One region of the Janthinobacterium amylolyticum genome, then DNA from elsewhere that is predicted to be linked to it. Evidence: predicted binding sites of a transcription regulator. Region 1 holds the regulator's gene; the other holds the start of a gene.

Evidence for each region. Region 1 encodes sigma-54, which starts transcription at its own class of promoters, with help from an activator protein. Its sites were predicted from a motif close to TGGCANGNAANCTGCTTT; they were not measured.
Region 2: the regulator sigma-54 is predicted to act here: its motif matches at 2,212-2,229, upstream of prpB (methylisocitrate lyase).

What each region holds. Positions count from the first base shown of each region.
Region 1 is NZ_JBNYXL010000010.1:194,528-198,722, forward strand. It holds gene ACQ4WR_RS21500 (enoyl-CoA hydratase/isomerase family protein) at 1-473, opposite strand, end outside; gene hpf (ribosome hibernation-promoting factor, HPF/YfiA family) at 626-985, opposite strand; gene ACQ4WR_RS21510 (RNA polymerase factor sigma-54) at 1,055-2,533, opposite strand; gene lptB (LPS export ABC transporter ATP-binding protein) at 2,538-3,293, opposite strand; gene lptA (lipopolysaccharide transport periplasmic protein LptA) at 3,293-3,886, opposite strand; gene lptC (LPS export ABC transporter periplasmic protein LptC) at 3,912-4,195, opposite strand, start outside.
Region 2 is NZ_JBNYXL010000008.1:64,478-68,672, forward strand. It holds gene acnD (Fe/S-dependent 2-methylisocitrate dehydratase AcnD) at 1-14, opposite strand, end outside; gene prpC (bifunctional 2-methylcitrate synthase/citrate synthase) at 38-1,192, opposite strand; gene prpB (methylisocitrate lyase) at 1,262-2,149, opposite strand; gene ACQ4WR_RS17815 (hypothetical protein) at 2,534-2,782, opposite strand; gene ACQ4WR_RS17820 (hypothetical protein) at 2,904-3,140, opposite strand; gene ACQ4WR_RS17825 (MBL fold metallo-hydrolase) at 3,318-4,175, shown strand.

The DNA.
Region 1 (4,195 bases):
AGGAAATAACTGCCGCCCACGTCCGGAAACAGGCCGATGTTCACCTCCGGCATGGCCATGCGCGTACGACCCGTCACGATGCGCAGCTGGTTGCCGGGGCCGGCTTGCGCCACGCCCATGCCGCCGCCCATCACCACGCCATCCATGACGGTGATATACGGTTTCGGGTAAAAATGAATTAGATGGTTTAAAGCATATTCTTCCGTAAAGAAGTCTTCCAGCAGCGCGCTGCCGCCCTGCGGCGTGGCCAGGCCCGCGTCATAAAAGAAACGGATGTCGCCGCCGGCGCACAGGGCTTTGTCGCTGCTCGAGCGGATGACGACGGCGTCGACCTGCGGATCGTCGCGCCAGGCCAGCAAGGCGGCGCTGAGGGCGCGCACCATCTCCAGCGAGAGGGAATTGAGGGCTTTCGGGCGGTCGAGCACGATATGCCCGGTGCGGTTGCGGATGGCAGTCTGGACGAAGTCGCTCATGGCAGGATGGAAAGAGGTGAAGATGGCGCATTCTAGCGCTTTCACCACGAACATTGCGTTCCCGTCCATCCCCGGCGAGGGCGACGGGCGCAAAAAAGGGCGCGGTAGGCGCGCCCTTAGTTGATCACAGCGGGTTGAGAATCGCAGGCCGCTTAGGCGGCGGCGAATTCCTCGTCCGAACTGTCTGGCAGATGCTTGATCGCCTCTTTACCGTGCCCTTGCACTTTGGTTTTGTACTTCATCACTTGCCGGTCCAGCTTGTCAATCAGGCTGTCAATCGCGGCATACAGGTCTTGCGCCAGGCTTTCCACATACACAGTTTTACCACTGAGCCGCAGGTTCACTTCGGCCTTTTGACGTTTTTCTTTCTCTTTGAGGTTGTCGACGGTCAGAATCACGGCAATATCGATGACTTGATCGAAATGACGTTTTACGCGCTCCAGTTTCGTTTGTACGTATTCACGGATGGCTGGTGTCACTTCGAGATGATGTCCGCTGATGGTGAGATTCATACACACTCCTAAAGATGATCGGGTTCGTGCGGTCCATCGTATCCGGCCCGCAGAGGAACCGAAAAAAACTTACAAACACTTACGCAGGCTCACTGGCGGAATTTTCAATGCTTCCCGGTATTTGGCAACAGTACGTCGCGCAATCACCATGCCTTGTTCCCCCAGCATGTCCGCAATCTTACTGTCGGATAAAGGATTTTTAGGGTCTTCTGCTCCTGTCAGTTGCACGATCAATGCCCGTATCGCCGTCGATGACGCTTCGCCCCCCGCTTCGGTGGCGACGTGGCTACCAAAGAAATATTTCAACTCGAACATGCCATGCGGGGTCAGCATGTACTTTTGAGTTGTTACCCGCGAGATAGTACTCTCGTGTAAACCCAGTGTATCAGCTATTTCACGGAGCACAAGGGGGCGCATGGCAACGGCCCCATGCGAGAAAAAGTTCTTTTGTCTTTCTACTATCGCCTGCGCCACGCGCAAGATGGTATCGAAGCGCTGGCGCATGTTTTTGATCAGCCACTTGGCTTCTTGCAGCTGCGCGCCCATGGCCCCTTCGCCCTTGCCTTGCTTCAATAAATTGGCATACATGGCGTTTACCCGCAGGCGCGGCATGACGTCATTGTTCAAGGTGACTTGCCAGCCATTGCGCGCGCGCTTGACGACGACGTCGGGCACCACGTAGTCGGAGACATCCGAGGCGAACACGGCACCCGGGTGCGGGTTGCACAGGCGAATTACCGTCTGCGCCTCGCGCAAATCTTCATCGTCGCAATCGAGGGCTTTTTTCAGCTTGTTGAAATCGCGCTGGGCAAACCAGGCCAGGTGCTTTTCCACGATGACGAGGGCCATGCGGCGCGTCACCATGGCGATCTGCGGCAAGCGCCTGATTTGCAGCGCCAGGCATTCGGACGCATTGCGCGCGCCCACGCCGGGCGGGTCGAAACTTTGCAGCAGGGACAAGGCCGTGCGCAGTTCGTCGGCGTCGATTTCCAGTTCTTCGGGCAGGCGCGCCAGGATGTCGTCAAGCGACTCTTCCAGGTAGCCATTGTCGTCGAGCGCGTCGATGATCAGCTCGACCAGCGCGCGGTCGCGCAACTCGAGCACCGTCACGCGCATCTGTTCCATCAGGTGTTCGCGCAGGGTGCAGTGGTGGGCTTCCAGTTGTGGACGCGCATCTTCGTCGTCGGGCGCCTTGCCGCGGCTCGCTTCGCTCCAGTCGCTGTCGGCGCCATCCATGGCGGCCGGCGCATCGCCGCCTTCGCCGTCGAACGTTTCCCCTTCAGCGGGCGCGGCTGGCGCTTCCTGGCTCGGTGGCTGCGGTGGCGCCTCGGCCGGTGCGGCCGTGGAACTGAGGGCCCCATCGGACAGCAGGCGCAACGAACGGTCGAGGGGATCGTCGAGGCGTTCGAGCAAGGGGTTGTCCGTCAGCAGTTGCTCTAATTCCTGGTGCAACTCCAGGGTAGACAATTGCAACAGGCGTATCGATTGCTGCAACTGAGGCGTCAGTGCCAAGTGCTGCGAAGTGCGCAGCTGCAATGATTGTTTCATTGGCTCACATACGGAAGTGTTCGCCCAGATAGACCCGGCGTACCGACTCGTTCGCGATGATGTCGTCGGGGCGTCCCGACGCCAGTACCGAGCCCTGGTTGATGATGTAGGCACGGTCGCAAATACCCAGCGTCTCGCGCACATTATGATCGGTGATCAGCACGCCAATATTGCGCTCCTTCAAGAAGCGCACGATACGCTGGATCTCGATCACGGCGATAGGATCGACGCCGGCGAACGGTTCGTCGAGCAGCACGAAACGGGGGTCGGTGGCCAGCGCGCGGGCGATTTCCACGCGGCGGCGCTCGCCGCCGGACAGGGACAGCGCCTGGTTTTCGCGCAACTTTTCAATTTGCAAGTCGGCCAGCAATTTATCCAGCCGCTCTTCGATCTCGGCCTTCTTCAAGGGACGCCCTTCGATGGTCTGGATTTCCAGCACGGCGCGGATATTGTCTTCCACCGTCAGCTTGCGGAAGACAGACGCTTCCTGCGGCAGATATGACAAGCCCATCTGCGCGCGGCGGTGGATCGGCAGGCTGGAAATGTCCACGCCGCTGATATCGATGCTGCCGCCATCGGACGGCACCAGGCCGACGATCATGTAGAACGAGGTGGTCTTGCCGGCGCCGTTCGGTCCCAGCAGGCCCACCACTTCGCCGCATTCGACTTGCAGCGAGACATCATGTACGACTTGGCGCTTGCCATAGGTTTTCTGCAGTCCGCGAACGATCAGGGTACTGCCGCAACGTGTATTTTCCATTATTTCTTTCCTGGCGCAGGCGTCGCCGGCGCTTTCTCCGCCGCCGGGGCCTTGGTCTTCGGCTGGATCACCATGCGCACGCTGCCGGCGCCCGGGGTGTTGGTGCCGTTGTCGGAATTTTCCATCGTAAAGACTTCCTTGCGGCTGTCATACGAGATGAAGGCGCCATTGGCCACGTCGGTCACTTTCGTGCCCTCCAGGCGTGTCAGCTTGGCCTTGGAAAACAGTTTCACCACTTCCGTCTTGTTGTCGTATTCGACGCGCTCCGCTTCGCCTTCCACCCACAGGTCGCCCGCGCCATCGCGCTTCTGACGGAAGGTGGCCAGCTTGCCGGGATCGGCCCAGAAGGTGATGAATTGGTAGCCTTGCGGATCTTCCGTGATCAGGGCGCGGCCCGCCTTCATGGTCAGGGTGCCTTTCACCAGCACGACGTCGCCCGTGAGGGTGCGCACTTGCTTGACATCATCAACCTGGCCACGCTGGGCGGTGATGACGGCTTCCTTCTCGGAATCGGCCTTTTCGGCATGCGCCGGGCCCATCACTGCCAGCGAGCAGACGGTGGACAACAGGGTCAACAGCAAGACGTTTTTCATATTATGGTTTCCTTGTTTCATTCTGTCATTGTGCCGCGGCGGCTGGCCGTGGCTTCGGCGGGAGTACGATGCGCAAGGCGTTCTGCACTTCCACCACGCCGGTGGCGTTATTGGCCTTCATGCCGACGCCGTTGATGCGCGAGGCGCCCGTCAGGATATCGACAGGCACATCCGTTTCCATCCGCTCTTCATCGGGAAACACCGTCAGCGCTTCCGTCTTCATGGTGAGGTTCTGCGCCTTCGGGCTGGCCGCCCGGTCGATGACGACCTTGCGGTGCAGCTGCAGGCGGGTATTGTCCTGGTCGATAT
Region 2 (4,195 bases), on a different contig from region 1:
TGCAGGGTATTCATCGGCGTAGTCATTGCAGTGCTCATTATTTGCGGTCCTTGATCGGCACGAATTCCAGGTCTTCCGGGCCGACATAGTTGGCGCTCGGACGGATGATCTTGTTGTCGATGCGCTGTTCGATGATGTGGGCGGCCCAACCGGAAGTGCGCGAAATGACGAACAGCGGCGTGAACATCGCCGTCGGCACGCCCATCATGTGGTAGGACACGGCCGAGAACCAGTCCAGGTTCGGGAACATGTTCTTAATTTCCCACATGACCGATTCGAGGCGCTCGGCGATGTCGAACATCTTGGTGGAACCGGCGGCCAAAGACAGATTGCGCGCCACTTCCTTGATGACCACGTTGCGCGGATCGGAAATCGTGTAGACGGGGTGGCCGAAACCGATCACCACTTCCTTGTTGGCAACGCGCTCGCGGATATCCGCTTCCGCTTCGTCGGGGTTGTCGTAGCGTTTCTGGATCTCCAGCGCCACTTCATTCGCGCCGCCGTGTTTCGGGCCGCGCAGCGCGCCGATGGCGCCCGTGATGGCCGAGTGGATGTCCGAACCCGTGCCGGCGATCACGCGGCTGGTGAAGGTCGAGGCGTTGAACTCATGCTCCGCGTACAGGATCAAGGACGTGTGCATGGCTTTTTCCCACGATGCCGACGGTTTTTCGCCGTGCAGCAGATGCAGGAAGTGGCCGCCGATCGAGTCGTCGTCCGTTTCCACTTCGATGCGCTTGCCGTTATGGCTGTAGTGGTACCAGTACAGCAGCATGGAGCCGAACGACGCCATCAGGCGGTCGGCGATGTCGCGCGCGCCCGGTGCGTTATGGTCGTCCTTTTCCGGCAAGGTGCAGCCCAGCACGGACACGCCCGTGCGCATCACGTCCATCGGGTGGGCGGCGGCCGGCAGCGCTTCGAGCGCCAGCTTCACGGCCGACGGCAAGCCGCGCAGGGATTTCAGCTTGGCCTTGTAGCCTTTCAGTTCGGCGGAAGTGGGCAGCTTGCCGTGCACCAGCAGGTAGGCGATTTCCTCGAACTCGCAGCTGTCGGCCACGTCCAGGATGTCATAGCCGCGGTAGTGCAAATCGTTGCCGGTCTTGCCGACCGAGCACAGCGCCGTGTTGCCGGCGGTGACGCCGGACAGGGCGACGGATTTTTTAGGCTTGAAAGTGGCGGCTTGCGGTGCGGTCATTGTGTTCTCCAGATTGAATTGTCTCGGGTGCGTCACTGCGGGACCGGCAGGCGGTCCCTGCTTCTTTACTTATTTCTTTTGCGCGGCGAACAGCGCATCGAGCTTTTGCTCGAAGTCGTGGTAATTGATCGATTCATACAGCTCCATGCGCGTCTGCATGGTGTCGACCACGTTCTTTTGCGTGCCGTCGCGGCGCAGCGCCTGGTAGACGTTTTCCGCCGCCTTGTTCATGGCGCGGAAAGCGGACAGGGGATACAGGGCCAGGCCCACGTGCGCGCTGCGCAGTTCGTCCAGCGTGAACAGCGGCGTGGCGCCGAATTCCGTGATGTTGGCCAGGATCGGCACGTTGACGGCCTTGGCGAAGGTGGCGTACATGTCCAGGTCCGTGATGGCTTCCGGGAAGATCATGTCGGCACCCGCTTCGACGCAGGCGACGGCGCGTTCCAGGGCCGCTTCCAGGCCATCGACGGCCAGTGCATCGGTGCGCGCCATGATGACGAAGTTCGGATCCGTGCGCGCGTCGACGGCCGCCTTGATGCGGTCGACCATTTCTTCCTTGCTCACGATTTCCTTGCCCGGACGGTGGCCGCAGCGCTTGGCGCCCACCTGGTCTTCGATGTGCAGTCCGGCCGCGCCGAACTTGATCATCGATTTGACCGTGCGCGCCACGTTGAAGGCGGACGAACCGAAACCCGTGTCCGCATCGACCAGCAGCGGCAGGTCGCACACGTCGGTGATGCGGCGGATATCGGTCAGCACGTCGTCCAGGCTGGAAATGCCCAGGTCGGGCAAGCCCAGGGAACCGGCCGCGACGCCGCCGCCGGACAGGTAGATGGCTTTATAGCCGGCGCGCTTGGCCAGCAGGGCGTGGTTGGCGTTGATGGCGCCAACGACTTGTAAAGGGGATTCTTCCTGGACGGCCTTGCGGAATGCGGCACCTGCGGAGTATTGGGTCATGTGTTCACCTTATGGGGTTCGGGGCGTCCCAAATGTTTCATGGAACGGCTATGCCTACCAGTATTGCAAATGCCGTGCCAGGCTTGCGCGGCGGCGTGAACATGGTGTGCCGGCAGAGTGAAAATGCCTTGAAACGCCCATATGGCGACATTGGCCGGCTGTCACGCAGCAGACCAGCATTGTGACGTTCGAGGCACAAAATGTTTCATTCTTGTTTCATTCAATCCATTTTGAAACATCGCAGTGAAACATGCAACAAGAGGCATATCAAGGTGGCGATGCAAACGCGGAAACGGGCAAGGGTCCAGCCCAGAACAAAAACAGCCGGCGGGCGCCGGCTGGGAGTAATACGGGTGAATCTGCGGGTGAGGCTGCGCGGACAGGCTAGGCCAGCCGCACCAGCGGGTTGGCGATGATGTTGTCGATCTGGCGCACCGCTTCCTCGCAGGCGGCGGCAATGGCGCCCTCCTCGTCGTCGCGCACGAACTGCATGGTCGAGCCTTCGAATACTTCCAGGCCTTCCGCGGTGGCGCGTTCGATGTCGCAACTGGCTGACCATTTGCCATCGGTGGTGGGCACGGCCAAGGGAACGATTTCCCAGCCTTTATAGTGAATTTTAGAACTGCTATCCATGGGGTGCCTCCATAAGAACTGATTCGATCATAAATCGTAGCATGAAGCGCGGCCTCAGGCGACGTGTTTCACGCGCCGCACGCCGTCAGGCCGGCTTTCAGGCTAAACGATTTACGCTGGCTCAAGGGCGCAGCAGATTATCCACTTCCGTCTTGGCCACTTCCAGCCCGGCGATGCATGCCGTGTCCGGTGCCGGATAGCCGCCCAGGGTGCGGCTGCGCGTGATGGCCTGCGCCTCGGGTTCACCGTCGCGCTGCAGGCGGTAGGTAAAATCCCATAAGTCGTCATTGTCCTTTTGCGGCGTCACGGAGATGGTGAAACCGCGGTACTGTTCGCTGCGTGCAGTGGTATCGTTCATGAATTCCTCCTTGTGAGAATGAGATTACCACGCAGCAAGCCGCAGGGTGCGCACGGCTGTGCCGCATGCAGTTTGGCGGCCTTATCTGTTTTTCGCATGTCAAAAGTCAATTTGCAGCATTTTTTTAGCGAACTGTGACGATATAATGATGCTCCCTGCCCGCACTTTTTCACTGTGATGACCCCACAAATCCAAGCCTTCTTCGACCCGGCTACCGCCACCGTCACCTATGTTGTCTATGCGGAAGATGGCCAGGAATGCGCCATCATCGACTCCGTGCTCGACTATGACCCGAAGGCGGGCCGCACCTCGACCACCTCGGCCGACAAGGTCATCGCCTTCGTGCGCGAACACGACTTGCAGTGCCGCTGGCTGCTGGAAACCCATGCGCATGCGGACCACCTGTCCGCCGCGCCCTACCTGCAGCAGCAGTTGGGCGGCGACGTCGCCATCGGCGCGGCCATCCAGACGGTGCAGCAGGCGTTTTCCCAGGTGTACCACCAGGCGGGCGCGCGCGCCGACGGTTCGCAGTTCGACCAGCTGTTCGCGCCCGACCAGGTATTCCATATCGGCCAGCTGGAAGTGCGCGCCCTGCACGTGCCCGGCCACACGCCGGCCGACCTGGCCTACCAGATCGGCGACGCCGTCTTCGTCGGCGACACCCTGTTCATGCCGGACGTGGGCTCGGCCCGCTGCGATTTCCCCGGCGGCTCGGCCGCCCTGCTGTACCGCTCCGTGCGGCGCCTGCTGGCGCTGCCGCCGCAAACCAGGCTGTTCATGTGCCACGACTACCCGCCCAACGGCCGCGCGCCGCGCTGGGAAGTGACGGTGGCCGAACAGCGCGCCAGCAACATCCACCTGCGCGACGGCATCACGGAAGCACAATTCGTGGCCATGCGCACGGGCCGCGACGCCACCCTGGACATGCCGACCCTGATCCTGCCCGCCATCCAGGTCAACATCAACGCAGGCAAACTGCCCGAGCCGGAAGACAATGGCGTGCGCTATCTGAAGATTCCGCTGAACGCCATCTAAGAGCGCCCCTTTGAGAGCCA